DNA from 4 places in the Streptomyces bathyalis genome. Region 1 is predicted to be linked to each of the others. Evidence: riboswitches for the same ligand, from Rfam matches in the RefSeq annotation. Region 1 holds a riboswitch; each other region holds the start of a gene.
The links. Region 1 has a riboswitch for cobalamin ahead of G4Z16_RS09975 (ribonucleoside-diphosphate reductase subunit alpha). Riboswitches for the same ligand answer to the same signal wherever they lie in the genome.
Positions count from the first base shown of each region.

Region 2: another riboswitch for cobalamin. It lies ahead of cobN (cobaltochelatase subunit CobN); the one in region 1 lies ahead of G4Z16_RS09975 (ribonucleoside-diphosphate reductase subunit alpha).
Region 3: another riboswitch for cobalamin. It lies ahead of metE (5-methyltetrahydropteroyltriglutamate--homocysteine S-methyltransferase); the one in region 1 lies ahead of G4Z16_RS09975 (ribonucleoside-diphosphate reductase subunit alpha).
Region 4: another riboswitch for cobalamin. It lies ahead of G4Z16_RS24770 (SCO2321 family membrane protein); the one in region 1 lies ahead of G4Z16_RS09975 (ribonucleoside-diphosphate reductase subunit alpha).

Region 1 covers NZ_CP048882.1:2,342,495-2,349,698, reverse strand. Annotated here, with positions in the region: gene G4Z16_RS09990 (D-Ala-D-Ala carboxypeptidase family metallohydrolase) at 1-387, shown strand, start outside; gene G4Z16_RS09985 (hypothetical protein) at 480-1,010, shown strand; gene G4Z16_RS09980 (ribonucleotide-diphosphate reductase subunit beta) at 1,134-2,108, opposite strand; gene G4Z16_RS09975 (ribonucleoside-diphosphate reductase subunit alpha) at 2,186-4,609, opposite strand; cobalamin riboswitch at 4,789-4,911, opposite strand; gene G4Z16_RS09970 (GNAT family N-acetyltransferase) at 4,963-5,463, opposite strand; gene mctP (monocarboxylate uptake permease MctP) at 5,540-7,168, opposite strand; gene G4Z16_RS09960 (DUF3311 domain-containing protein) at 7,165-7,204, opposite strand, start outside.
Region 2 covers NZ_CP048882.1:4,235,572-4,242,775, forward strand. Annotated here, with positions in the region: gene G4Z16_RS18425 (RNA-guided endonuclease InsQ/TnpB family protein) at 1-679, shown strand, start outside; gene G4Z16_RS18430 (precorrin-8X methylmutase) at 775-1,401, opposite strand; gene G4Z16_RS18435 (nitrite/sulfite reductase) at 1,413-2,759, opposite strand; cobalamin riboswitch at 2,806-2,957, shown strand; gene cobN (cobaltochelatase subunit CobN) at 2,993-6,610, shown strand; gene G4Z16_RS18445 (enoyl-CoA hydratase-related protein) at 6,702-7,204, opposite strand, start outside.
Region 3 covers NZ_CP048882.1:5,926,845-5,934,048, reverse strand. Annotated here, with positions in the region: gene G4Z16_RS25665 (VOC family protein) at 1-80, shown strand, start outside; gene G4Z16_RS25660 (histidine phosphatase family protein) at 77-676, opposite strand; gene G4Z16_RS25655 (CbtB domain-containing protein) at 968-1,201, shown strand; gene G4Z16_RS25650 (CbtA family protein) at 1,215-1,979, shown strand; gene metE (5-methyltetrahydropteroyltriglutamate--homocysteine S-methyltransferase) at 2,193-4,532, opposite strand; cobalamin riboswitch at 4,726-4,916, opposite strand; gene G4Z16_RS25640 (cytochrome P450) at 5,329-6,756, shown strand; gene G4Z16_RS25635 (APC family permease) at 6,844-7,204, shown strand, end outside.
Region 4 covers NZ_CP048882.1:5,713,706-5,720,909, forward strand. Annotated here, with positions in the region: gene G4Z16_RS24760 (energy-coupling factor transporter transmembrane component T) at 1-708, opposite strand, end outside; gene G4Z16_RS24765 (SCO2322 family protein) at 731-1,477, opposite strand; gene G4Z16_RS24770 (SCO2321 family membrane protein) at 1,552-2,907, opposite strand; cobalamin riboswitch at 3,116-3,245, opposite strand; gene G4Z16_RS24775 (GntR family transcriptional regulator) at 3,485-4,189, opposite strand; gene G4Z16_RS24780 (LamB/YcsF family protein) at 4,297-5,049, shown strand; gene G4Z16_RS24785 (5-oxoprolinase subunit B family protein) at 5,046-5,714, shown strand; gene G4Z16_RS24790 (5-oxoprolinase subunit C family protein) at 5,711-6,757, shown strand.

The DNA.
Region 1 (7,204 bases):
TTCGGCGAGCTGAACAACTGCAACTCCGACTGGAGCGGCGGTGCCGTCAGCGCCGCCGAGGCCAAGTCCAACGCGCTGCGAACCATGTGGAAGCTGGAGGCCATGCGGCACGCGCTCGGTGACGAGTCGATCAGGGTCACCAGCGGATTCCGGTCCAAGGCCTGCAACGACCAGGTGGGCGGGGCCCCTTCGAGCCGTCACCTCTTCGGTGACGCGGCAGACCTCGGCTCCGGACCTCACTCGCTCTGCACGCTCGCCAAGGAGGCACGCAACCGCGGCTTCCACGGCATCCTCGGGCCGGGCTACCCGGGGCATGACGACCACACTCACGTGGACCACCGCTCCAGCAAGTACTGGGACGCCCCCAACTGCGGGGTCAGCTCCTGACGTGCACGAACCCCACGTACACGGATCTCACTCGCACGACTCGCTCTCCCAACGCCAGCCCTGATCCATTCCAGGAAGGAAACCAACCCCCCATGAACAGAAAGATCGCCCTGCGGGCAGCCGTCGGCGCTTCGGCGATGGCACTCGCGATCTTCTCCACCGCGTACGTGGCGGAGGCAACGACCGCCGAGCCCAAGGAAGCGAGCCCGCTCGCGAAGATGAGCCACTCCGCCGCGGCGAGCAAGCTCAACGGGGCCGGCATCAGCATCACGTCGAGCGGCGGCTGCTCGGACCGCAACCGGCCGAACTGCACCTCGCTGGAGCAGGTCAACTCGGCGACGATCGACGGGGCCATCACCCTCAAGAACGCCAGCAAGTGCGACCTGACCGTCACGGGCGGCACCGAGACCGGCCACGCGGACGGCACGTACAGCCACTGGAACGGCTACAAGCTCGACTTCCACATGACGAGCTGCCTGACCAACTACGTCAAGAACACCTTCACCTCCATCGGTGGAAACAAGTGGGAGTCCGGGTCGGGGAACATCTACTTCGACGAGACCAACCACTGGGACGTCACGTTCCACAACTGCGGGGGCTGCCTGAAGGGTGGCAAGGGCTGAGCGAACTGGCTCGGCGGGAACAGGAATTGCGAATGAGGGGGCCGCGCCGGAAGCGCGGCCCCCTTGCCCATGCCGCGACTGGCTCGGAGGTCGTGCCGCGACTGACTCAGAGGTGGCCGCCCGTCAGAAGTCGTCGTCGAAGGCGACCGACCCCTCGACGGCCACCTGGTAGGCCGAGGCTCGCCGCTCGAAGAAGTTGGTCAGCTCCTGCACGTTCTGCAGCTCCATGAAGGAGAAGGGGTTGCGGGCCCCGTAGCGCGCCGGGAAGCCCAGCCGCACGAGCCGCTGGTCGGCGACGGCCCGCAGATACTGCTCCATCGACTCGGTGTTCATCCCCGGCAGGCCCTCGCCGCACAGGTCGCGGGCGAACTGCAGCTCCGCCTCCACCGCCTCCTCCAGCATCTCCGTCACCTCCTTCTCCAGCTCGGCGTCGAAGAGTTCGGGCTCCTCCTCGCGCACGGTGTCCACGACGTCGAAGGCGAAGGACATGTGCATCGACTCGTCACGGAAGACCCAGTTGGTGCCCGTCGCCAGCCCGTGCAGCAGTCCACGCGAGCGGAACCAGTAGACGTAGGCGAACGCCCCGTAGAAGAAGAGCCCCTCGATGCAGGCCGCGAAGCAGATCAGGTTCAGCAGGAAGCGCCGCCTGTCCGCACGGCTCTCCAGCCGATCGATCCGCTCCGCGCCCTCGCCCTCCTCGAGCGCCGCCATCCAGCGGAAGCAGAACTGAGCCTTCTCCCGGATGGACGGGATGTTCTCGACGGCCGCGAAGGCCTCCGCGCGCTCGTCGACGTCCGGCAGATATGTGTCCAGCAGCGTCAGATAGAACTGGACGTGCACTGCCTCCTCGAAGAGCTGACGCGAGAGATACAGGCGTGCCTCGGGGGAGTTGATGTGCTTGTAGAGGGAGAGCACGAGATTGTTCGCCACGATCGAGTCACCCGTGGCGAAGAACGCGACGAGGCGGCTGATCATGTGCTGCTCGCCGGGCGTGAGCTTGGCGAGGTCGGAGACGTCGGAGTGGAGGTCGACCTCCTCCACGGTCCAGGTGTTCTTGATGGCGTCGCGATAGCGGTCGTAGAAGCCGGGGTAGCGCATCGGGCGCAGCGTCAGCTCGAAGCCCGGGTCGAGCAGATTCCCCGCGGGGCGGCCGTGGTTGTTCTGAGGGTTGGTTGTCACTGGCACGCCTCGCAGGACTCGGGGTTCTCCAGGGAGCAGACGGCGGCTTCGTCCGCCGGACTCGCATCCCGCTGATCGGGGACGGCAGGGGCTGCCGCCGGGTTCGTGCCTGTGCCGCCCGCGGCGCGGGCGATCCGCGTCGCCGGGCGCGAACGCAGGTAGTACGTGGTCTTGATGCCGCTCTTCCAGGCGTGGGCGTACATCGAGCTGAGCTTGCCGATCGTCGGTGCCGCCATGAAGAGGTTGAGCGACTGGCTCTGGTCGAGGTACGGCGTACGGGCGGCAGCCATGTCGATCAGCGAGCGTTGCGGCAGCTCCCACGCGGTGCGGAAGAGCCGGCGGACCTCCTCGGGGATCCGCTGGATGTCCTGCACCGAGCCGCTGCTCTCGCGCAGTTCCTCCCGGGTGCGCTCGTCCCACAGCCCCAGCCGCTTCAACTCCGCGACCAGATAGGCGTTCACCTGCAGGAACTCGCCGCTGAGCGTCTCCCGCTTGAAGAGGTTGGAGACCTGCGGCTCGATGCACTCGTACACACCGGCGATGGCGGCGATGGTCGCGGTCGGTGCCACGGCGAGGAGCAGGGCGTTGCGCATCCCGGTGCGGGAGATGCGGGCGCGCAGCGCCGACCAGCGCTCCGGCCAGGCCTGTTCGGCCTGCGGAAAGTGGTCGGGGTGCAGCACTCCGCGCGCCGTACGGGTCTCCTCCCAGGCCGGCAGCGGGCCGTGCCGCTCCGCGAGGTCGGCGCTGGTCTCGTACGCGGCGAGCATGATCCGTTCGGAGATCCGCGTGGACAGCTCACGTGCAGCCCCGGAGTCGAAGGGAAGCCGCATGCGGAAGAGGACGTCCTGGAGCCCCATCAGACCCAGACCGACCGGCCGCCAGCGGGAGTTGGAGCGCTCGGCCTGCTGCGTCGGGTAGAAGTTGATGTCCACGACGCGGTCGAGGAACGTCACGGCGGTGCGGACGGTGGAGTCCAGCCGCTCCCAGTCCATCTCGCCCGACTCGCCCACGTGGGCCGCGAGGTTGACGGATCCCAGGTTGCAGACCGCCGTCTCGCCGTCGTCGGTGACCTCCAGGATCTCGGTGCACAGGTTCGAGGAGTGCACGATGCGGCCCGGCCCTGCGGTCTGGTTGGCGGTGCGGTTGGAGGTGTCCTTGAACGTCATCCAGCCGTTCCCCGTCTGCGCGAGGGTGCGCATCATGCGCGCGTACAGCTGGCGGGCGGGCACCTGCCGCACCGCGAGTCCGGCGGCCTCGGCCTCGCGGTAGGCGGCGTCGAACTCCTCGCCCCACACATCGGTGAGCCGCGGTACGTCGGCGGGTGAGAAGAGCGACCAGCCGGCGTCGGCCTCCACGCGGCGCATGAACTCGTCCGGAATCCAGTGCGCGACGTTGAGGTTGTGCGTGCGCCGGGCCTCCTCACCCGTGTTGTCCCGAAGCTCCAGGAACTCTTCGATGTCCGCGTGCCACGTCTCCAGATAGACGCACGCGGCTCCCTTGCGCCGGCCGCCCTGGTTCACGGCGGCGACGGAGGAGTCCAGGGTGCGCAGGAACGGCACGATGCCGCCGGAGTGCCCGTTGGTGCCGCGGATCAGCGAACCGCGGGCACGGATACGGGAGTAGGACAGACCGATGCCGCCCGCGTGCTTCGAGAGCCGCGCCACCTGCTGGTAGCGCTCGTAGATCGAGTCCAGCTCGTCCTTCGGCGAGTCCAGCAGATAGCAGGACGACATCTGGGCGTGCCGCGTACCGGAGTTGAAGAGCGTGGGGGAGGAGGGCAGATACGCGAGCGAACTCGTCAGGGCGTAGAGCTCCGCCACCTCCACGGCCGACTGCTCTGTCTCGTCCGCGGCCAGCCCGCAGGCGACACGCAGAAGGAAGTGCTGCGGCGTCTCGATCACCTGCCGGCTCGTGGGATGGCGCAGCAGATACCGCGAATGGACCGTGCGCAGACCGAAGTAGCCGAAGCGGTCGTCCGCCCCGCCCGCGACCGCGTCCTCGACCAGCGCGTCCAGACGCTCCGCGTGCGCCCGCACGAACTCGGCCGTGCGGTCGGCGATGAGGCCCTCGCGGTGCCCCGTCGCGACGGAGGACGAGAAGAACTCCGCGCCCTGCCCACGGGCCTCGTCGCGGATCGCGAGCGTGAGCAGCCGCGCCGCGAGCTGCGAGTACGCGGGCTCCTCGCCGATGAGCCCGGCGGCCTCCTCTGCGGCGAGCGCCCGCAACTCGGCTTCGCCGGCGCCCTTTCGGCGGCCGCGCAGCACCGCGGCGGCGACGCGCTCGGCCCCGGTGCCCGGCAGGTCGGCGGTCAGCTCGGTGAGGGTGCGCAGCAGAGCGCCGTCGTCGGCCGGGGGCGCCGGCGCGGCAGCGGAGGCGCGTGCGGCTCCCGCCGCGGCTTCTGGTGCGGGTGCGATGGTCACGGGATGTGCTCTCCCTCGCTCAGATCAGCTACCGGGGCACCGGGGGAGCGCACAGGCGGGCGCACAAAGGGCATGCCGCGTCGGCAACGCGGCGGTCCTCGCGGCGTCCACCGGCCCAACCCTCGGGACCCGGACGTCAGTCGACACGGCCGGCAGGCACTCGGACTCGCGACGACGGCTCATCGCAGCTCATGCCGGAAGGGTTCCGGGCAGAGCAGAGCAGCACATCGCACACCGTTGCGGGACAGTTCCGGATTCGCACCGGATTCCCCTGCGCGGCAGCGAGCACGAGCATACATCTAGTAGCGGGATGCGCCACTCGCCCCCACATGTTGTGTCGGGGGAGTGGAAGATCACAGTTCCAGGGCGAACGCGCGCAGAAACAGGCCCGGATATGGCTCCCAGTCCCGCTCCGGTGTGCGGACGAACCCCAGTCGTCCGTACAGCCGGTGCGCCGCCGACATCTCCTCGGTGCTGCACAGCACGAGCCGTATCAATTCCCGTGCACGCGCCCGGTCCACACACGCCCGCACCAGGGCCTCGCCCGCCCCGCGCCCGCGCCCCTCGGGTTTCACGGCCAGCATCCTGAACTCGCCCTCGCCGGGGCCTGCCAGGTCCGCGTACTCCCCGCCGTCCCCGACGAAGGCGACAGCGCCGAGCATCGAGTCCGTGGCGGTGTCGACGGCGACGAGCAGTTCCGTGTGCCGCGCGCGGCGCCGCGCCGCACGCAGTTCGGCCAGATACGGGTCCTCCGCGCCGAACGTCAGCAGCCCGTCCCCGAGGTACGCACGCGCGGTGAGCTCGCCCACATCCTCCAGCTCGTCGTCCCGCGCGGGTCTGATGGTGATGTCCATGGAACGAGCATGCCGCGCCCCACTGACAATCGAGCTGTCAGTGGGGCGCGGGCGGTATCCGTGGTGGTGAGTGCGATCAGCCTGCGGCTGTCGGCGCGGGCAGTTCCTCCTTGACGCCCGGGTCGCCGGCGTCCGCCGTGTAGTCCGAAGGCCGCGTCTCGTCGACGCCGTCCGGGGCCTTCACGGCCCGCAGCACGAAGGTGAGCGCCACGGCGACGACCACGTTGAGCACGAAGGCCGTCAGGCCGATGTACCCCATCTCCCCGATGCCCGGGATGATGTCGTTGGGCCCGCCGAAGTGCTTCTGCGACGGCAGCGTCGGCGACGGGACGCCGTACGCCGTGAGCGTGCCGTAGAGCATGCCCACGGCCCAGCCCGCCAGCAGCGCCCACCGGTGGAACCAGCGGGTGAAGAGGCCGCCGACGAGTGCCGGGAACGTCTGGAGGATCCAGATGCCGCCCAGCAGCTGGAAGTTGATCGCCACCGTCTTGTCCATGCCGAGCACGAAGATCAGCGCGCCGACCTTCACCAGCAGCGAGGTGATCTTGGAGACCTTGGTCTCCTCCGCGGGTGTGGCGTTCGGCCGGAGGAAGTCCTTGTAGATGTTCCTCGTGAACAGGTTCGCGGCCGCGATGGACATGATGGCTGCCGGTACGAGCGCGCCGATGCCGATCGCGGCGAAGGCGACGCCCGCGAACCAGGACGGGAACATGTTCTCGAAGAGCTGCGGGATCGCCAGCTGCCCGTTCTTGACCTTGATGCCCGCCGCGATCGCCATGAAGCCCAGCAGCGCGAGCAAGCCCAGCATCAGCGAGTACAGGGGCAGGATCGTGGTGTTCCGGCGGATCACGTTGCGGCTGCGGCTGGAGAGCGTCGCGGTGACCGAGTGCGGATACATGAACAGCGCGAGTGCGGATCCGAGCGCCAGCGTCGCGAACGCCCACTGGTTGGCCGAGCTGGGCGTCAGCTCGCCCTTCGGCTTCCCGGTGGTCGGGTTGGTCTGCGAGAGAGCGTCTCCGGCCTTGGCGAAGATGTCGTCGAAGCCGCCCAGCCTGATCGGGATGTAGATGATCGCCACCGCGATGACGATGTAGATCAGCGTGTCCTTGACGAACGCGATCAGCGCCGGCGCCCGCAGTCCCGACGAGTAGGTGTAGGCCGCCAGCACCGCGAACGCGATCAGCAGTGGCAGGTCCTTCACGAACCAGTGCGTCGACTCGCCGCCGCCGATGCCCATGACGTCCAGCACCGACTGGATGCCGACCAGCTGCAGCGCGATGTACGGCATCGTTGCCAGGATGCCGGTCACGGCGACGGCGAGCGCCAGCGACTTGGAACCGAAGCGGCCGCGCACGAAGTCAGAGGTCGTCACGTATCCGTGGCGGTGCGAGACCGACCACAGCCGCGGCAGGAAGGTGAAGATGAGCGGGTAGACGAGGATCGTGTACGGGACGGCGAAGAAGCCCGCGGCGCCCGCCGCGTAGATGGCCGCCGGCACCGCCACGAAGGTGTACGCCGTGTAGAGGTCACCGCCGAGCAGGAACCATGTGATCCAGGTGCCGAAGCTGCGCCCGCCCAGGCCCCATTCGTCGAGGCTGTCGGCGTTCTCCGCCTTCCGCCAGCGCGCGGCCAGGAAGCCCATCGCGGTGACGAGGACGAAGAAGAAGATGAATACGGCCAGTGCGACTCCGTTGACCCCGTTCATCGGGCACCGTCCTCTCCGCGGGCGCGCCGCTGCGCC
Region 2 (7,204 bases), 1.9 Mb from region 1:
CGTGAGCTTCGTGGCCGCCGCCACCACCGAGCAATTGCCCGAAATCGGCGCCGTGATCGGTATCGACTGGGGCGTGGCCCAGACCGCCACCACCACCTCCCACGCGCACGACCTGCCCCACCCGCAGTACGGCAAGACCGCGCCGCAGAAGCTCGCGAAGTACCAGCGGATGATGGCGAGGCGTAAGCCGAAGAAGGGGCAGACCGCGTCGAAGGGCTACCGGGAGGCGAAGCGGCAGGCGGCGAAGCTGCACAAGAAGCTCGCACGCCAGCGGCAGGACACTGGACGCAAGTGGGCCAAGCAGGTCGTGCGTGACCACGACGCGATCGCGGTGGAGGACTTCCGGCCGAAATTCCTCGCGAAGACCACCATGGCCCGCAAGGCCGCCGACGCCGCGATCAGGGCGACCAAGTGCTCGCTGGTCGAGATGGGCCGCAAGCACGGCCGGGCCGTGCACCTGGTCAATCCCGCGCACACCACCATGGACTGCGCGCACTGCATGACGAGAGCCAAGCATGCATTGCCGCTGGGTGAGCGCACTTATACCTGCACCGCGTGCGGAGCTGTCCTTGAGAGAGACAAGAATTCCGCGTATGTGATGCTGATCCGGGCGGGTCTGAGCCCGGCAGGTGTTGAGGGTGTAAGACCTCCGGGGCCGCCGGCCCCGGAGGCTGCCTGAGCCTGGAATCCGGCAGACGCTTGACGGCACCCCGCAAGGGGCGCACGTCCGCAAGGACGAGCGGGAATCCCCCGACTTCAGGCGGATCGGAGCAGTCAATCTTCCTCGCTCGATATCGCGTTGAGCGCTGCGGCGGCGATGGCGCTGCCTCCGCGCCGCCCGCGCACGACCAGGTGTTCAAGACGGGACGGGTGGGAGGCGAGCGCGTCCTTGGACTCGGCGGCGCCGACGAAGCCGACGGGGACGCCGATGACGGCGGCCGGCCTGGGGGCGCCCTGCTCGATCATCTCCAGGAGCCGGAAGAGAGCGGTGGGCGCGTTGCCGAAGGCGACGACCGCTCCCTCCATGCGGTCCCGCCACAGTTCGAGAGCGGCGGCGGTGCGGGTGGTGCCCATCTCCGCGGCGAGTCCGGGCACGGACGGGTCGGAAAGGGCGCACACCACCTCGTTGTCCGCGGGCAGCCTCCTGCGCGTGACGCCGCTGGCGACCATGGAGGTGTCGCAGAGGATGGGCGCACCCGCCCGCAGGGCTTCGCGGCCGCGGGCCACGACCGCCGGGGTGTGGACGATGTCGCGTACGAGATCGACCATTCCGCAGGCGTGGATCATGCGGACGACGACCTGGCTGACGTCCGGAGGCAGCGCTTCGAGATCCGCCTCGGCCCGGATGGTGGCGAAGGACTGCCGGTAGATGGCGGCGCCGTCCTTCTCGTAGTCGAACACTGTGCTCCCACTCATCGCTTCACGGGTGTCGGGGCTTTCGGGCCGCTCTTGCGTGCTTCAGCGACGTCGGCGGCGACTCGGGCACGGCTGGTCGTGGTCGCGGAACGGACGCGGCCGTCGCACACGACCGAGACCCGGTAGCCCTCCGGGACCGCCACCACCTCCACGCGGTCGCCGCGCGGGTGGCCGCAGCGGCGCTCGCACCCCGACCAGTACACGGGCAGCTGTCCGGAGCCCGTGAGTGCTGCCGCGTCGGAGCGGACGTCGGCCAGCGACTTGGCGCAGCCCGGCCGTCCGATGCAGGAGCCCACTCCGACCCGGGGCGAGTCGGGGTCGGTGATCAGGCCGGCGTTCGCGAGCGTGCGCATCAGCTCATCGGCACCGGCACCGGCCCCGGGGACGACGGGCACGACGAGGCCGCGCCACGGTGTCAGCCGCAGCTCCCGGTGCCCTGCCCGCGCGGCGACGGAGACGACTGCATCCCACTGGGCGGCGTCGATCCGGCCCATCGGGGCGAGCACCGACAGCGCCGCCTCACCGTGAGGACCGGTGACCACGCCGGGAAGGGGTGCGGACGCGCGGGTCCCGGGCGGCTCCACGGAGGTCGTCGCGGCTACGCCCCTCTCGTCGAGGCGGCGGACGACCGCGTCCGTCAACTCCCTGGGCCCGTCCGGTAGTTCACCGATCCGCCAGGCCTCTCCGCGCATCGCTGCCGACGTCTGAAGAAACGCTTCGGCTGCGAGGAGCGCGGCCAGAGGCCCATCGGACGACGGGACTTGGACGGCGGGCGAGTGCCACGAGCCGATGCGCAGCCGCGCCGAGCCGTTCCCGCCGGAGGTCAGCGTGAGGTCGGCCGCCAGCTCCGCCGTGTCTCCGCGGCCGTCGTCGAGAGCGAAGAGGAACCGCCCGGACAGGGCGTGAGCAGACTCACTCGCGCACAGCGTGCCGTCCAACGCGCGCAGCCAGGGCCGGAGATCGCCGTGCCCGTGGCCGTCGAGACCGGCCAGCGGCGAGGCGACGATGTTGCGGACGCGTTCGTGGCGGTGCGACGGAAGCAGACCGGCGTCGCCGAGAAGCTGCGCCAACTCCCGTCCACAGCCCGGCCCGAGACCCCGCAGCTGCACATTGCCACGGGAGGTGAGGTGCAGATCCCCGTCGCCGAACCGCCGTGAAACAGCCGCCAGCGCCTCTGCCCGGCGGACGTCGAGAATCCCGCCGGGCACGCGTACGCGGGCGAGCGCGCCGTCGTCCGCCTCGTGGAGTCGCAAGGCCCCCGGGCATGCGTCGCCGCGGTCCCGAATCGGCTTCGTGTCCTGGGCAAATGCCCGGACCGGGGCGGTACACATGGCGGCGAGCATACCCACCGCCGTACCGGGCCGTATGTCCCGCATTCCGACTGTGACCCTTACTATGCCTCTCGGTGGGCCGGCAGGTCCGCCACCGCCACAGACGGCGACATGGGAGGAAGCCCGGTGCGAATCCGGCGCGGTCCCGCCACTGTGACCCTGGCCATGGAGGCCGGGCGAGCCAGGAACTCCCGCCGTCAAACACCACCCGGGGCGCGGACACCCCGAGGAAGGCCAGACGCCGCGTGATTCTTCTGCTGTCGACGTCCGACACCGATCTGCTCAGTGCCCGCGCCTCGGACGGGCCGGTCTCCTACCGGTTCGCGAACCCGTCCCGGCTGCCCCTCGACGAACTGCCCGCCCTGCTCGACGGCGTGGACCTCGTCGTCATACGGCTCCTCGGCGGCATCCGCGCCTGGGAGGACGGCCTCGACCAACTCCTCGGTGACGGGCGCCCCGTTGTCGTCCTCACCGGTGAACAGGCCCCCGACGCACAGCTCATGGCCGCCTCGACGGTCCCCGTGGGCATCGCCGCTGAGGCCCACGCCTATCTGGCCCACGGTGGGCCCGCCAACCTCGAACAGCTCGGCCGCTTCCTCTCCGACACCGTGCTCCTGACGGGCCACGGCTTCGAACCCCCCTCGCCCGCCCCCAGTTGGGGACCACTGGTCCGGGAGGCGAAGGACACGGACGGCCCGACCGTCGCCGTGCTCTACTACCGCGCACACCACATGAGCGGCAACACCGGCTTCGTCGAGGCCCTTTGCGGCGCCATCGAGCAGGCCGGTGCCCGTCCGCTGCCGCTCTACGTGGCCTCGCTCCGCGCGCCGGAGCCCGAACTCATCGACGAACTGCGCGCCGCGGATGCCATCGTCACCACCGTCCTCGCCGCCGGCGGCACCCGGCCCGCCGAGGCCTCCGCCGGTGAGGACGACGAGTCCTGGGACGCGGGTGCCCTCACGGGCCTGGACGTGCCGATCCTCCAGGCCCTGTGCCTGACGGGATCGAGGAGCGCCTGGGAGGACAACGACGAGGGCGTCTCCCCGATGGATGCCGCGAGCCAGATCGCCGTGCCGGAGTTCGACGGACGGCTCATCACCGTGCCGTTCTCCTTCAAGGAGGTCGACGAGGACGGGCTGCCCTCCTACGTCGCCGACCCCGAACGCGCCGCCCGGGCCGCGGGAATCGCCGTGCGTCACGCCCGGCTGGGCCGAATACCCGCCGCAGGCAAGCGTCTTGCGCTGGTGCTCTCCGCGTACCCCACCAAGCACTCCAGGATCGGAAACGCCGTCGGGCTGGACACACCCGCGAGCGCCGTGGCCCTGCTGCGACGGCTGCGCGAGGAGGGATACGACTTCGGCCCCGAGGAGGAGATCCCCGGCCTGGTCTCCGGCGACGGCGACGAACTGATCCGGGCCCTGATCGACGCCGGCGGCCACGACCAGGAATGGCTCACCGAGGAGCAGTTGGCGCGGAACCCCGTGCGCATCCCGGCAGCCGACTACCGGCGCTGGTACGCCACACTGCCCGAAGAACTGCGCAGTTCCGTCGAGGAGCACTGGGGACCGCCGCCCGGCGAGATGTTCGTCGACCGCAGCCGGAACCCCGACGGCGACATCGTCCTCGCCGCCCTGCGCCGGGGCAATCTGCTCATCCTCATCCAGCCGCCCCGCGGCTTCGGGGAGAACCCGATCGCGATCTACCACGATCCCGATCTGCCGCCCTCGCACCACTACTTGGCCGCCTACCGCTGGATCGCCGCCCCCACGGACGAGGGGGGATTCGGTGCCGACGCGATGATCCACCTCGGCAAGCACGGCAACCTGGAGTGGCTGCCCGGTAAGAACGCCGGGCTGTCCCCGGCCTGCGCCCCCGACGCCGCGCTCGGTGACGTCCCCCTGATCTACCCGTTCCTCGTCAACGACCCCGGCGAGGGCACCCAGGCCAAGCGCCGCGTCCATGCCACGCTCGTCGACCATCTCGTACCGCCCATGGCGCGCGCCGACTCCTACGGCGACATCGCGCGACTGGAGCAACTCCTCGACGAATACGCGCAGATCGCCTCGATGGACCCGCCGAAGCTCCCCGCGATCCGCGCACAGATCTGGACCCTCATCCAGGCGGCGAGGCTCGACCACGACCTCGGCCTCGAGGAGCGCCCCGACGACGACGGCTTCGACGACTTCCTGCTCCACGTCGACGGCTGGCTGTGCGAGGTCAAGGACGCCCAGATCCGCGACGGCCTGCACGTCCTGGGACAGGCACCCTCGGGCTCCGTACGCGTCGACCTCGTCCTGGCGGTGCTGCGCGCACGCCAGATCTGGGGCGGCTCGACGACGCTGCCCGGCCTGCGTGAGGCGCTCGGCCTCGACGAGTCCGCCGCCACCCGTACCACCGCCGACGAGGCGGAGGAGACCGCACGCGCCCTCGTCCAGGCGATGGAGGACGCCGGCTGGGACCCGGCCGCCGTACCCGACGGCCACGGTGAACAGGTCGCGCGGATCCTCTCGTTCGCCGCCCGCGAGGTCGTTCCGCGGCTGGCCGCCACCACCGACGAGCTCGACAACTGCCTGCACGCCCTGGGCGGCGGGTTCGTCCCCGCGGGACCGTCCGGATCACCCCTGCGCGGCCTCGTCAACGTCCTGCCGACCGGCCGCAACTTCTACTCCGTCGACCCCAAGGCCGTCCCGTCGCGCCTCGCTTGGGAGACCGGGCAGGCCCTGGCCGACTCGCTCCTGACGCGGTACCGCGACGACAACTGGGGGTCCCCCCGGCCGGAGGCTGGGGGAGGCTGGCCGACGTCCGTGGGGCTCTCCCTGTGGGGCACGAGCGCCATGCGCACCGCCGGCGACGACATCGCCGAGGCCCTGGCCCTGCTGGGCATCCGACCCGTATGGGACGACGCCTCCCGACGCGTCACCGGCCTGGAGCCGATACCGCTCGACGAGCTCGGCCGTCCCCGCATCGACGTCACGCTCCGCATCTCGGGCTTCTTCCGCGACGCGTTCCCGCACGCCGTCGCCCTGCTCGACGACGCCGTGCGACTGGCCGCCTCGCTCGACGAACCGCACGAGGACAACCACGTACGTGCCCACACGCAGGAGGAGTTGGCCGACCACGGCGACGAACGGCGCGCCACCACCCGCATCTTCGGCTCCCGCCCGGGTACGTACGGAGCCGGCCTGCTCCAGCTGATCGACTCCCGCGACTGGCGCACCGACGCCGACCTCGCGGAGGTCTACACGGCGTGGGGCGGTTACGCCTACGGACGGGACCTCGACGGCCGCCCGGCGCGTGCGGAGATGGAGACGGCTTACGGGCGCATCGCCGTGGCCGCCAAGAACACCGACACCCGCGAACACGACATCGCCGACTCCGACGACTACTTCCAGTACCACGGCGGCATGGTCGCGACGGTACGGGCGCTGCGCGGCACCGCACCCGAGGCGTACATCGGCGACTCCACCCGCCCCGAGACCGTGCGCACGCGCAGCCTCCTCGAAGAGACCTCACGCGTCTTCCGCTCCCGGGTGGTCAACCCCAAGTGGATCGAAGCCATGCGCCGCCACGGCTACAAGGGCGCCTTCGAACTCGCCGCCACCGTCGACTACCTCTTCGGCTACGACGCCACCACCGACGTCGTCGCCGACTGGATGTACGACAAGCTCACCGAGACCTACGTGCTGGATCCGGTCAACCGCGAATTCCTCGAACAGGCCAATCCCTGGGCGCTGCACGGCATCGCGGAACGTCTCCTGGAAGCGCAGTCGCGCGGCATGTGGGCCAAGCCCGACCCCGCGATGCTCGAGGCGCTGCGCGAGGTCTATCTGGAGGCCGAGGGAAATCTGGAGGGCGACGACTGAGCCCGTGGTGAACCGGGCCGGGGCGGCCGGGCTCCCTCGCCGGGATGCCGGGCCGCTCCGGAGGGATCCAGCGCCGGCCGGCTGCGCGAGGTCAGTCGGGCCACTCGGGGTGGCGCTTCTCCAGGAACGCCGCCATGCCCTCGCGGGCGCCGGGAAGCTGCGAGGCCGAGGCCATCACCTCGAGGGCCACCTGGTAGGCGTCGGCCTCGGGCCGGTCCAGCTGGGCGTAGAGGGTCTGCTTGCCGAGCGACTTGCTCGCCCGGCTGCCGCGGGTCGCCCGCGCCAGCAGCTCGGCGACGGCGTCGTCGAGTTCGTCGTCGGGCACGACCCGGTTCACCAGGCCCCAGCGCTCCGCGGTCGCCGCGTCGACGGCGTCGCCGGTCAGGGCCATCTCCATCAGCCGCTTCCTGCCGATGGAGCGTGCGACGGGCACGGCCGGTGTGTGGCAGAACCACCCGCCCTTGCCGCCGGGCAGCGCGAAACCGGCGGACTCCGCGGCCACCGCCAGGTCGCACGATGCGACGAGCTGGCAGCCGGCGGCGGTCGCCAGCCCGTGCACCCGGGCGACGACGATCTGCGGCACCGACTGGACCG
Region 3 (7,204 bases), 3.6 Mb from region 1:
ACGGCTATCTCATCGAGGTGGGACAGGCGACCGGGATGGTGGAGGGGATCCTCGCCGACCCGCCGGCCGGGACGGGCTAACCGGCGGGGCCGGTCAGTGCGGTGCCGGCGCGGAGGTTCCAGCGGCCCGAGCGGCCGCTGAGCTCCGTCGTCGTCAGCGGTGCGACGTCCACCCTCCACAGGCCGTGCGGCGGTGCGTCCAGGGCGGACACCACGGCGGCACGCACGACGTCCGGCTCGACGACGGCCACGACGCGGCCGGGCATTCCCGCCAGCCCGGCCAGCCACTCCCGCGTCCTGGCGCACAGCGCGGCGACCGATTCACCTCCGTGCGGGGCGCTTCCGGCATCCGAGAGCCACAGCGCGACGGCCTCCGGTTCGGCGGCGCTCACCTCCTCGATGGTCCTGCCGCGCCAGCGGCCCGTCGCGCAGCCGGAGAGCCGCTCGTCGACGAAGCCCGGGGCCCCGGCGAGACCCAGCTCCTCGGCCGTCCGCAGGCAGCGCGGCGAGGGCGAGACGCTCAGGCGATCGGCCGCGGACAGCAACTCCGCGGCGGCGCCCCGCGCCCGGCGCGCGTCCCGCAGCCCGGCGACGCTCAGGGCGCTCCCGTCATCGAAGCGGAACTCCTCGGACGCCTCGCTGCGGGCCGGCGAGATCAAAGTCACTCGCGTGGTCATCGGGGCCTCTCCTCGCCCGTGAACGGCGGCTTTGCACAAGGGAGTTGATCATGCGTCGTCCCGGTGTCCGGGATCTGCGGCCTTGGCCGGGCAGGTGGAATCGGGGTACCTTCCGCTGGTATCGATCGACGACGGCAGGGCGGAAACCGGTGAGATTCCGGTGCGGTCGCGCCACTGTATGCCCCCTCCGGTCCGCTGCCGTGCGCAGCGTACGGGCAGAGGCGAGCCAGACCCGCAGGCCGTCACGAGCTCCACCGACAGGGACGCGAGTTCCCACCAGGAGGTCCTGCCATGGCACAGTCCATCGCCCCGCCCAGTTCCGCAACTCCCGCCTCCGGCGTCTCCGTTCCGGCGACACTCCCGGTCAAGGCGATCCTTCCGTGGGCATTCTTCTTCGGTCTGCTGATGCTCGTCCTGCTGTACTTCGTCGGGGCGGAGCAGGGCGCCACGTCCCTCTTCTCCGGCACGGACGTGCACGAGTGGGTCCACGACGGACGCCACCTTCTCGGCTTCCCCTGCCACTGAGCGGGGGAGCACCATGAACTCCGCCACTGTGAGGACCCTCCTTGTGCGGGGCATGCTGGCAGGTCTCGTGGCCGGCCTGTTCGCCCTGGTGACGGCCTCGTTCCTGGGCGAACCGCACGTGGATGCCGCGATCGCCTTCGAGGAGGCGCATTCGCACGAGCACGGCGGCGAGGAGATCGTCAGCCGCGGCATGCAGTCCACCGCGGGCCTCGCCACGGCCGTCCTCGTCTACGGCGTCGCCATCGGCGGCATCGCCTCGCTGGCCTTCAGCTTCGCGCTTGGTCGCGTGGGCCGCTTCGGTCCCCGTGCGACGGCTCTGCTGCTGTCGGGTGCCGCGTTCCTGTGCGTGTACCTGGTGCCGTTCCTGAAGTACCCGGCCAACCCGCCGTCCGTGGGTGACCCGGCGAGCCTCGACAAACGAACGGCTCTGTACTTCCTGATGGTGCTGCTGAGCCTGCTGCTCGCCGTCGGGGCCACGATCCTCGGCAAGCGGCTCGCCCCGCGTCTGGGCAACTGGAACGCGACGGTGACGGCGGTGCTCGGCTTCGTCTTCGTCATCGGCCTCGCCTATGCGTTCCTGCCGTCCCTCAGCGAGCTGCCCGAGCACTTCCCCGCGCTGCTGCTGTGGCGCTTCCGGGTCTCGACGCTCGCCGTACAGCTGGTGCTGTGGGCCGCCTTCGGGCTGACGTTCGGTCATCTCGCCGAGCGTGCCCTGGGGACCGCCGCACGCGGCGAGAAGGAGACGGCGTCGGCTGCGGCGGCCCCCGCCGCCAACTGAAGCGAACAACGCCCGGCACGTAACGGGCCGTGAGCCGCTGCCGGGCACCCGCATCGGGTGCCCGGCAGCGGCTTTCTCACGGCGCGGTGCGGATCGGCTCGGGCCGGTTCACGGGTGCCGGTGCCGGTGCCGGTGCCGGTGCCGGTGCCGCACGAGGGAGCGGGACAGGGGCCGGGCGCGAGTCCCGGCCCCCTGTCGGCGGACGAGGCGGGCTCAGCTGCGGCCCGCGGCCTCCGCCCGCACGGTCCGCGCCGCCTCGACCATGTGCTCCAGCGCCTCACGCACCTCGGGCCAGCCGCGGGTCTTCAGGCCGCAGTCCGGGTTGACCCACAGCCTCTCCGCCGGGATCGCGGCGAGCCCCTTGCGCAGCAGCGACGCCACCTCGTCCACGTCGGGGACCCGCGGTGAGTGGATGTCGTACACGCCGGGCCCGACCTCGTTCGGGTAGCCGGCCGTGGCGAGTTCGTCCGCGACCTGCATGTGGGAACGGGCAGCCTCCAGACTGATGACGTCCGCGTCGAGATCCACGATCGCCGAGACGATGTCGCCGAACTCCGCGTAGCACATGTGCGTGTGGATCTGAGTGTCCGCGCGCACGGCACCGGTGGCCAGGCGGAAGGACTCCGTCGCCCACGCCAGGTACTCCGGCCGGCTCTCCGTCCGCAGCGGAAGCGTCTCGCGAAGTGCCGGCTCGTCGACCTGGATGACGGCGGTGCCCGCGGACTCCAGGTCCGCGACCTCGTCCCGCAGCGCCAGTGCCACCTGGCGTGCGGTCTCGGCCTGCGGCTGGTCGTCCCGTACGAAGGACCACGCGAGCATCGTGACGGGTCCGGTCAGCATGCCCTTGACGGGCCGTCCGGTCTGCGACTGCGCGTAGCGCGTCCACTCCACCGTCATCGGCCCGGGCCGGGAGACGTCACCCGCGAGGATCGGAGGCCGCACGTAGCGGGTGCCGTAGGACTGGACCCAGCCGTGCTGCGTCGCGATGTAGCCGTCCAGCCGCTCCGCGAAGTACTGCACCATGTCGTTGCGTTCGGGCTCGCCGTGCACGAGCACGTCCAGTCCGGCCTCTTCCTGGAAGGCGAGGACGTCCCGGATCTCGGCGGCGATCCGCTTGTCGTAGCCCTCCGCGTCGAGCCGTCCGGCCCTCAAGTCGGCGCGCGCCGCACGCAGTTCGCCGGTCTGCGGGAACGAGCCGATGGTGGTCGTCGGCAGCAGCGGCAGCTTCAGCCGCGCGCGCTGTGCCGCGGCCCGCTCCTGATAGGGCGTGGTGCGGCGCCCGTCGGCGTCGGTGACCGCTTCGGTGCGCGCCCGCACGGCCGGGTCGCGGGTGAGCGCCGCGGACGAACGCGCCGCGAGCGCCGATGAGTTGGCGTGCAGCAGTCCGGCGATGACGTCGGTGCCCTCGCCGAGTCCCGTCGCCAGCGCGACGACCTCCTCCGCCTTCTGCCTGGCGAAGGCGAGCCAGCGTGCGACCTGCGGATCCACGTCGCGCTCGAGGGCCGCGTCGAGCGGTACGTGCAGCAGCGAGCAGGACGGGGCGACGTCGACACGGTCGGCGAAGCCGAGCAGCGAGGCCAGCGTGGACAGCGACTTCTTCAGGTCGTTGATCCACACGTTCCGTCCGTCCACGACTCCCGCGACGAGCCGCTTGCCGGGCAGTCCGCCCGCACGCGCCAGGTCCTCCAGGTTCGCGACGGCAGGGCCGGTGAAGTCCATCGCCAGGCCCTCGACGGGCGCCTTGGCGAGTACCGGCAGCGCGTCGCCGAGTCGGTCGAAGTAGGAAGCCACCAGCAGTTCGGGCCGGTCGGTGAGCCCGCCCAGTTCCCGGTATGCGCGTGCGGCGGCGTTCAGTTCGGCCGGCGTGCGGTCCGCCGCCAGCGCGGGCTCGTCGAGCTGCACCCATCCCGCCCCGGCCGCGCGGAGGTCGGCGAGCACCTCCGCGTAGACGGGGAGCAGCCGGTCCAGCAGCGTCAGCGGTTCGAAGTCCGGGGCGACTCCGGGCGCGGGCTTGGCGAGCAGCAGGTACGTGACGGGCCCGACGAGGACGGGCCGGGCGTCGTGGCCCTGCGCGACGGCCTCGGACAGCTCACCGGTCTGCTTCGCGGAGTTCGCCGCGAAGACGGTGTCGGGCCCCAACTCCGATACCAGGTAGTGGTAGTTGGTGTCGAACCACTTCGTCATCTCCAGCGGCGCGACGTCCTGCGTACCGCGCGCCATGGCGAAGTAGCCGTCGAGCGCGTCCGCCTCGACGGCGGCACGGTGACGTTCGGGAACGGCACCGACCATGACGGTGGTGTCCAGCACATGGTCGTAGAGGGAGAAGTCTCCGGTGGGCACTTCGCGCACACCGGCGTTCCTGAGCTGCTGCCAGTTGTCCCGGCGCAGCCCGGCTGCGGTCTCCCGCAGGGCGTCGGCGGTGACGCGGCCCCTCCAGTAGCCCTCGACGGCCTTCTTCAGCTCACGGCCGCTTCCCTGCCGTGGATATCCGTGGACGGTGGCGCGGGGCCTCGTTGCCGGCTTCGACGCCGCGGCTGCGGACTTGGGTGTCACTCAACTCTCCTTCGCGAGTCTCGCCGGTGACCCGAGAGGTACGGGGCGAGGAGGAGAGGCGACGCGGCGGCGCACACGCGCACCGCGTGCTGCTCACCTGTACCGCCGACCCGCCCTCGAGGTCACCGAGATCGATCCGCCGACGCATCCTCCCCCTGGGCCTTGCGGCCCGGGGGTGCCCCCGGCGGGCAGTGGCAGGTCTTCGGACTCGTGGGCCCGCCGTGTCCGTGATCCACGGACCGGCTCCTACCGGCCGTCGCTTCCCGGGTCCGCTCGGACCCAGTGCGTATGACGGCTTTCGTTCCCACTCACCGCTGCGGGGCAGTTCCGGAGTCTCACCGGATTCCCTCTTGCGACGTGCCTGTCTGGCGGACAGGCCGAACCGACTGCCTCTCCAGCGTACGGGCCCGCGAGCCGCGGCGACAAAGGGCAGGAGTGAGGGCTTCTTCATGCGCCGTGATGGTTTACGGGGGCGAAGCACGGTCTGCCGTGGCCCCTCGCCGGACCGGCACGGCCCGCGCGGGCACCGGAACCGGGCCCGCGTCGAGCCGGTGTCCGGGTCCGCGTCGGGCCCGTATCGGACCGGCGCCGGCGGGTGGACCGCGCAGGCCGTGGCAGGCCACCGCCGACAGGGATCCGGGGTGCCGTCGTGGCCCTCCCGCACAGGGCCGTCCGGGTCGCGGCGGTGTGGCGCACGCCGTGGAGCGGCCCGCCGGTCCCAAGCTGCTGCCGGAGACTCACGCCCCGCCGGTGCGCAGGCCGGGCGGGGCGATCCGTTCCACGACGACTGGAGAAGATGACCATGCCACCCCACACCGCGTCCGCATCCTCGGCAGGGCCCGAAGCCGCGGCCGCACCGCAAGCCCCTTCCTCCGCGGCGGCCGCGGCGGGAGCCGCCGCCTCGGAGGCGGCCGAGGCCTTCGAGGCGGCGGGCCTGCCGCCGGACACGAACCCCGCCGACCCGCGGTTCTGGCAACTGCCGCACGACCAGCGGCACCAGGTGTTCGCCGTGCTGCGCCAGCGGGAGGCGCCCACGTACTTCGCACAGCCGCAGCACACCCTGCGCAAGCGGCAGCAGCCGGGGTTCTACGCTCTCGTCAGGCACGAGCACGTGCAGGAAGCCAGCCGCAACGCCGCCGTGTTCGGGAGCGCGCCCGGTGTCACCACGCCGCATCCCGCGCCATGGGTGAAGGCCCTCTTCGGGGAGTCCATGGTCAACGTCGACGGCAGCGACCACGCCAAGCTGCGGAAGATCATTTCGCGGGCGTTCAGTCCCAGGCTGCTGGCGGGCGCCGAGAAGGACATCGAGCAGGTCGTCGCGACCGTCGTCGGGAACGCGGTGCGGCAGCCCTCCCGCGAGTTCGTGACGGCCGTGGCCTCGCTGGTGCCCTGCGAGGTCGTGTGCAACATGATGGGCATCCCCCAGCGGCACCGGCCCCGCATCCTCGCCCAGCTCAACGACGCCTCCGAGAACATCGGCGTACGGCGCGGAGCGGGCGCGAAGTTCCGCATCCCCGGCAAGGGCCTGCGGGCGCTGGCCCGTATGCACATCATGATCGCGATGCTCGCCAGGGAGCGCCGGCGCCACCCGACCGACGACCTCATCTCCGCGCTGGTCACCGCGGATGTCGACGGTCAGTGCCTGGGGAACCGCCAACTCGGCGCGTTCTTCACGTTGTTGATGGTCGCCGGGGTGGAGACGACCCGCAATGCGATCTCGCACGGCCTGGCCCTGCTCAGTGCCGATCCCGAGCAGCGGGAGCTGTGGGAGAGCGACTTCGAGAAGTACGCGGACACCGCCGTGGACGAGATCGTCCGGTGCTCGACCCCCATCATCCAGTTCCGCCGCACGCTGCGCACCGACCACGTCATGGGCGGCCGCACGCTGCGCAAGGGCGAGACGGTGGCGATGTACTACGCCTCCGCCAACCGCGACGAGGCGGTCTTCACCGACCCCGGCACCTTCGACATCACCCGCGACCCCAACCCCCACCTCGGCTACGGCGGAGGCGGCCCGCACTACTGCCTCGGCGCGCACCTCGCCCGCCAGGAACTCAAGGCGCTCTTCAGGCAGTTGCTCACCGACTCCGTCGCGATGCGAGCCGTGGGCCTGCCGGACCTGGTGCCCTCCAGCTTCGACAACCGCATCCGTTCGCTGCAGTTCGACATCGCCCCGCAGGACGGCAGCGGCGGCCCGGCGAAGGGCCCCGTGACCAGCGCCTGACGCACCCTTACGCCGCCGGGCCCGCCGCCCCTACCCTCGTCCCCGGGACTCCCTCGACGCGGGGCCCCGGGGGAGGGAGTGGGGCGGGTGGCCGGTTCTTCGTCCGCGGGACGCGCCAGGGGCAGCGGCGGAGGCAGCGAAAGCGGCGTCGAGCAGTTCGGCTACGAGCAGCAGCTCCACCGCTCGCTCAGCTTCTGGGATCTGCTCGTCTACGGGCTGGTCTTCATGGTGCCGATCGCCCCCTTCGGCATTTTCGGCAGCGTCTTCCAGGGCTCCGGCGGCATGGTCGTGCTCGCCTACGCGGTCGGCATGGTCGCCATGATGTTCACGGCCCTGTCGTACGCGCAGATGTCGCGCGCCTTCCCGATGGCGGGTTCCGTCTACTCCTACGCCGGACGCGGCATCGCAGCCCCGGTCGGCTTCATCTCGGGCTGGATGATCCTTCTCG
Region 4 (7,204 bases), 3.4 Mb from region 1:
GGCGGGCGGCACTTGGGCGCTGCGCCCGTAGCCGCGTGCGTCCATCGCGGCGGCCAGCGCCACCGAACGCTCCAACGCGCCTTCCAGCACGGGCAGTCCGACCTGGAGCAGCGCGCGGACCCCCTTGTCCGCGCGCCCGCGCAAACGGCGTGCGGCACGCAGCCGCCGTACGTCCGCCACCAGGTTGGGCGCGAACGTCATCGCGACGACGACGGCGACGCCCGCCTCGTAGAGCGCTCCGGGAAGGGACTTGAGCAGTCGGGCGGGATTGGCGAGTGCGTTGGCGGCGCCCACGCAGACGAGCAGGGTCGCCAGCTTCAGCCCGTCGTACAGCGCGAACACCAGCCCCTCCGCGGTGACCCGGCCCCCGACGCGCACACCCCTCGCCCAGTCCGGCAGCGGCACTTCGGGCAGCGTGACGAGGACGTGGCTCCCGGGGATGGGCGAGCCGAGGAAGAAGGCGAAGAAGAGCCGGATGACGAGCACCACGAGCCCCAGCTTCAGGAACACGCCGTACGAACGGGCCCAGGGAGCGTTCGTGCGGCGTGCGGCGACGACATAACCGGCCACGGCGCACAGCAGCATCAGCAGCAGCGGATTCGTCGTGCGGGACGCGGCGGTCGCCATGCCCAGCGCCCACAGCCACCAGCCGCCCGGATGCAGGTCGAGGCCACGGCCGGCCTCGGGTGCGCGCAGCCGTTCCCTCATCGCCTCACCGCGTCCCACCCGGTCACCCGCGGCGCCGCGAACGGCGGACGGTCGCGAAGGAGAGCGCGGCGACGGCGGCGAGGCCCGCGGCGACGCCCGTCGCCGAACCGAAGCCGTTGCTGGAGTCGTCGCCTGCGTCGTCCTCCGCGCCTGCCCCGTTGTCCTCAGGCGTGTCGTCCTGCCCCGTGCCCTTGTCGTCGTCTCCGCTCTCGATCTGCTCGCCGCAACCGCGTTCCGGGTAGCCGTCGATGGCGCACAGGAGCGCATCGGAGTTGTAGCGCAGCGGCTTCGCGACATCCGCGAGGGCGTCGGCAGCCGTGGCGTCCTCGTCGACCTGCGCACAGGTGGTGCGCCGCCGCGGTGGGCTCTCGCCGCGAGGTGCGTGGGCCGGGGTGCCGAAGTCGATGGCGAGCGCGATCCGCTTGCGGCCCCTCTCGGCTTCGGTGCCGCCGCAGACGGCGGCGAACTCCGCCTCGCCGCGCGGCTTTTCCGCGTCCTTGGAGTCCTCGCTGAGCGCGAAGCGGAAACCGAGCACGGCGCCGTCCTCAGGGCGCAGAACGGACGGGCCCTGGGTGGCGTACGACCAGGCGGCGTTGCCGTCCTTGCCCTTCCGCTCCCAGAACGCCCAGTACCGGTAGCTGCCCGATCCCGACGTGCGCGCGGTCACCGCGGCGGGCGCCGCCGCGGTCGTCGTTGCCTTCGTCGCCTGAACGTCGGCGGCGCTCGCCGGTACCTGCACGGTGGCCGGGAGCAGCGCGAGTCCGATCACCGCCGCACCGCGCACCGCGCCCCAACGGCCAGGCGGGCCCGGCCTGTTCGCCGGACTCGATGCCCCGCCGGCGGTCACAGTCCCTGCCGCTTTCTGCGAGCGCTGATCAGGAAGCCGACGCCGACGCCCGCGGCCAGCCCAGCACCCAGCAGGGACCAGCGCAGCACGTCACTGCCGCCGCCTTCCTTCTTCGTCATCCCGCCGGTGGCCTTCTCGTCGGGCATGCGGGCGGGTTCCGGGCCGGTTGCGACGAGGCGGTCCAGGAGCTTCGTGCCCTTGAGCGTCGATGCGTCGCCGCCGGTCGCGTGCACGGCGAGCATGACGCCGGCGACCGCGGCGGGGTCGCTCTCGGCCTTGTCCCATGAATCGAGCTTTTCCGCCAGCCAGTTGAGCGGTTTGCGCGCCTCGGCGCGGTGGCCTGCCGCGGCGAGTGCGATGACGGCGTCGGCCGTGTTGGCGTAGTCGGGTGTGCCCTTGGCGCCGGGCGTCACCGCGAGCAGATGGTCACCGTTCTTCTCCAGCACGGACGTGAGGTGGGCGGCACCGGCGTCGGCGGCCTCGTCGCGTGCGAGGGGCTTGCCGCCGTCGCCCTTGCCGCACTTCAGCGGCTCGACCGGGCGGTCCGGCTTCCGCTCGGGCAGCAGTCCGGAGCCGGTCCCTGCGAGGACGGCCGCGGCCGTCGCGTCGTCGTTGGCGGCCAACTTCCCGTCCTTGTCGGGCTGGTACGCGAAGGCGCCGCGCTCGGCTGCCTTGGCATCGCAGCCGAGCTGGAGCGAAGTGAGCGCGTCGTACGGCGACTTGCCGTCCTTCGTTACCTTCTCCGGCGCCTTGCCTGCGGCGGAGAGGGCGCCGACGACGACGGACACCGAGTTCGCGTCGCTGGGACCGCCCGGGTTGTAGCTCCAGCCGCCGTCCTTGTTCTGCACGGAACGCAGCCAGGCGAGGGCCTTGCGCACCGTTGCGTCCTGGCTGCCGACCGCGGCGAGCGCCTGCACCGCGGCGCCCGTGGCGTTGGTGTCGCCCGGGGTCTTCTCGTCGCATGCGGCGCCGGGTTCGGCGCGGTACGCGGTGAAGGAGCCGTCGTCGCACTGCTGCGAGGTGAGCCAGTCCACTGCCGCGCGGGCCGGTTCGGCTCCGGCGGCGTCCAGCGCGAGGAGGGCCATCGACTGTCTCCACACGCCGTCGTACTTGGGGTCGGCCTTGCCGTAGAGCGCCTTCGGCGTCTTCTTCCCGCTCGCGGCGGCATCGGAAGCGGCGGACCTCGATGTGACCGATATCGAAGTGCCGGGCGCGGCAGCTGGGTTGGCGGGGCCGGCGAGCGAAGTACCGGACGCCCGGGGGGCGGAGCCGGCGGCCGACGCCACGGGTGCGGTGACGGCGCAGATGGCAGTGGCCGCTGTGACGGCTGTGATGCTCCGGCGCAGGAACATGGGGGGTGCCTTTCGGTGAGCGGTCCGCAGCTCCGCGCGGCCGCCCCGCCCGTACGGTGGCATGCGTGCGCTGCACGCGTACCGTCGGGCGGCACACCCGGCTCAGCTCCGTAAACCTCGACGGTTGGAGCCTGCCTCCGCCCATGGCGGCGGACACGGCTCCGCGAGCCTTGCTTCCGGCCGGGTGCTCCGGCTCACGACGCCCCCAAGGGGCCGCTCTCCAGCGGCAGTTCACCTCGTACGGGCGTCGCTCACGGTTGCGGGTCAGCGCCGGATTCTCACCGGCTTCCCTCGATCGGAGGCGATGTACGCCTCTCACTCTAGCCTCGCCCTCCGGCGGTCTTCCCCGGGCGGATGCCCGGGCGGCCGGGAACCGGCGCGGGGCATCGGGGCGTTGGGCCCGTCCCCGCGGCCGGGCAGCAGGGCAGCCCCTACACCTGGTGCGGGCGGACACCGGAGCAGTGCGTGGAGAGTTGTTCAACGATCGGCCAGGGTGGTCGCTGCAAAATTCCCCGTGAGGGTCACGGGCCGCAGGTCACGAGCCGGGTCCGCCGCTGAAGGCCGGCCGGGCGTCGTCTCAGCCGCGCTGCTCCGGATAGGCCTCGATGACCTGGCGCCGCGAGTCCTCCAGGTAGAAGCCGAGCATTCGTTCCGCGCCCTCGGCGTCCCCGTCCTCGAGGGTGGTGAGGATCTCGCGGTTGCGGGAGAGGTAGGGCTCGTAGAAGCGGCGCGGGTCGTCCATGACGTGGAACGCCAGCCGCAGCTCCGCCAGCACGCCGCGCATCAGGTCGTCGGTTCGCTCGCTGCCCGCGAGTCCCGCGAGGGCCTGGTGGAAGTGGATGTTGGCGGTGCCGCAGTCGTTCCACTCGTTCCGCTCGGCGGCGCGCTCTCCGTCCGCCACCGCGCCGGCGACCTGCTCCAGCGGGTACGGCGGGTCTTCCAGCCCGCGCACGGCGGCGCACTCGACGAGGTTCCGTACGCGGTAGATGTCCGCGATGTCCGCCGCCGAGAGGACGCGTACGAACGCGCCCTTGTTGAGCCGGTGGACCAGCAGTCTCTCGTGCGTGAGCAGCCGGAACGCCTCCCGCAAGGTGTTGCGAGAGACGCCCAGGGCGTTCCCGATGCGCTCTTCGGAGAGCCGGACCCCGGGTAGGAAGAAACCCTGTGCGATACGTTCACGCAGGATGCCGGCGACCCGCTCGGCCGTGCTGGTGCGGCCCAACAGGGCGCGGTCAGCGGCGAGTTCGGACAGCTCCAGGCCGGAGTCGGTATCGGCGGTCATGGTGATCTTTCTTCAGGGCAGGTGGTCCGCCCCAGTGAAACCTACAAAGCCGTGCGGGACAACAACCCCCTTGCCGTATTGTTCAACAATCCTCTAGGTTGGCTTCGATGATCGACCTCAACGCCGACCTGGGAGAGGGCTTCGGCCGGTGGGAACTCACCGACGACGACGCCCTGCTGAACTCGGTCACCAGCGCCAACATCGCCTGCGGCTTCCATGCCGGCGATCCCCTCACCATGCGCCGCGTCTGCGAGCGGGCCGCGGCCGAGGGGGTGCGGATCGGGGCCCAGGTCTCCTACCGCGACCTGGCCGGATTCGGCCGCCGCAACATGGACGTGCCGGCCGCCGAACTGGCCGCCGAGGTCGCCTATCAGATCGGTGCCCTGGAGATCTTCGCCCGGGCCGCGGGCGCCGCCGTCGCCTACGTCAAGCCGCACGGCGCGCTCTACAACCGCTGCGTGCGCGACACCGAGCAGGCCGCCGCCGTCGTCGAGGGCATACGGATGGCAGGCGCGCCTCTGCCCGTGCTGGGGCTGCCCGGATCCGAACTGCACAGCGCCGCCGCGGCCGTCGGCCTTCCCGTGATCGACGAGGCTTTCGCCGACCGCGGCTACCGCCCCGACGGCACCCTCGTGCCCCGCAGTGAACCCGGCGCCGTCCTCACCGACCCCGAGCAGGTCGTCGCCCGCTCGATCGCCATCGCCGAAGGGAAGGACGTCGCCGCCGTCGACGGCAGGCCGCTGCGTCTGCCCGCCCGCTCCCTCTGCCTGCACGGCGACACCCCGGACGCCGCCCGCCTGGCCCGCCGGATACGCGACGAGCTGACGGACGCCGGGATCACGGTACGGGCGTTCGCGTGAGCGGCGCGGCCACGGCCTTGGGCGGGCACGGGAGCGAGCGTGTGGTCCTCCCCGTCGGGCGTCACGGTCTGCTGATCGAACTGCCCGGGGCGGAGGCGGCCGAGGCGTTCCACGCCGAAGTGCTGCGCCGCCGCTCCGCCGGGCTGCTGCCCGGCGTGACGGAGATCGTGCCGGGCGCCCGCACCGTACTGCTGGACGGGCTGGCCGAACCGCGGCGCCTCGCGGCGGAGGTGGGGGAGTGGGAGGTCCCGCCGCTCGAGCGCGGCAGCGAGTCAGCCGTGGAGATCACCATCCGCTACGACGGGCCGGACCTGGCGGATGTCGCCGGCATGTGGGGCGTCGCCCCCGAGGAGGTCGGGCGGCTGCACGCCGCCACCTCCTTCCGCGTCGCCTTCTGCGGCTTCGCGCCAGGATTCGGCTACCTCACCGGACTGCCCGAGGAGTACCACGTGCCGCGCCGGTCCGATCCCCGTACGAAGGTCCCGGCGGGCTCGGTCGGGCTGGCCGGCCCGTACACCGGCGTCTATCCACGCTCCTCGCCCGGCGGCTGGCAACTGATCGGCACAGCCGTGGGAACCGTGCTGTGGGACGCCGCACGTGAGCCCGCGGCGCTCTTCGCACCCGGCACCCGTGTCCGTTTCGTCCCGGAGGGCGGAACGGAATGACGGACCCAGCCGACTCCACCGGCTCCGGCTCCAGCTCCGGTTCCACCGGCTCCACCGGCTCCACCGGTTCCGCCGGCCGCGCCCGGGCACGGGCCGCCGCCGAGCTCCACGCCGTACGGGCCGGGGCGCTGACCACCGTCCAGGACCTGGGGCGGCCGGGCCACGCACATCTGGGCGTGCCCCGTTCGGGAGCGCTGGACGAGCCCGCTCACCGGCTCGCCAACCGGCTTCTGGGCAACCCGGAGAACGCCGCCACCCTGGAGACCACGCTCGACGGCTGCGCGGTGCTCGTCACCGCGGGCGGTCAGGGCCGCTCAGGCCCTCCGCCCGCAGATCCGAAGGTCACGGCCGGCGGGGAGACTTCACGGGGTCCCGTCACCGAGGCAGTGGTCACGGGCGCCCCCTGCGCGGTCACCGTGGACGGGCGGCCCGCGCCGTGGGGCGTCCCCTTCCGGCTGGCCGCGGGAGCCGTGCTGGACGTCGGGCCCGCCGAACGGGGGCTGCGCAGCTACATCGCCTTCTCCGGCGGCGTCGACGCCGAGCCGGTGCTCGGCAGCCGCGCCACCGATCTGCTCTCCGGGCTCGGCCCCGAACCGCTGCGCGACGGTGCCCGGCTGCCGCTGGGTGCCACCTCCGCAGCCGGGCCGCGTCATGGGGCCGCCATCGACACCGCGCCCTGGGCCGGTCCGCCCGGCGAACTGGTGCTGCCCGTGGTCCCGGGGCCGCGTGCCGACTGGTTCACCGGCGAGGCGCTGCGCACCCTCCTCACCGGCGGCTACCGCGTCTCCTCCGCCAGCAACCGCATAGGCCTTCGCCTCGAAGGGCCGGTGCTGGAGCGGGCGCGCGAGGGTGAACTCCCCAGCGAGGGCATCGCGTTGGGCGCCCTCCAGGTGCCTCCGGAAGGGCGGCCGGTCGTCTTCCTCGCCGACCACCCCGTCACGGGCGGTTATCCGGTGATCGGCGTCGTACCGCAGGAGGCCCTGGCCGCCGTGGCTCAGGCGGTGCCGGGCACGCCCGTGCGCTTCACCCCCGTCTCGGGGTGACGTCTACGGGGCGACGAACTCACGGGGCGACGCGGGAAGCCCTCGACGGGGAACGTCGGGTCCGGTCCGGTGAACTGGCCCCGCCCCGGGCCGAGGCGGGCCGTCCTGGCGTCATCCGGCGTGCGCACAGCGGGAGTTGGCCAGGCGCCGCGGTCGTGCGGCGCCGTGGACACCCGCACCGGTGACCCCGTGCCGCGCCGAGGGCACACCCGCACCAGTGACCCCGACCCGCACCGCTCGGGCCGGTCCCGCCCGTGCGAACGGACGGCGAACCCCCGCACGCATGGCCCGTTTCGCCACGTGTGCCCTCTTCCGTCGTGAAACGGGCCTCGCGTACGCCACGCCCGCCGTGGGGAATCAGTGCAGGTGGGGGGCGGGTGGCGCGAATCACCTGCCTCGGCTGCTCCGGATAAGTGACTGGCCGGTAAATTCTTGGTCCGAAGGTTG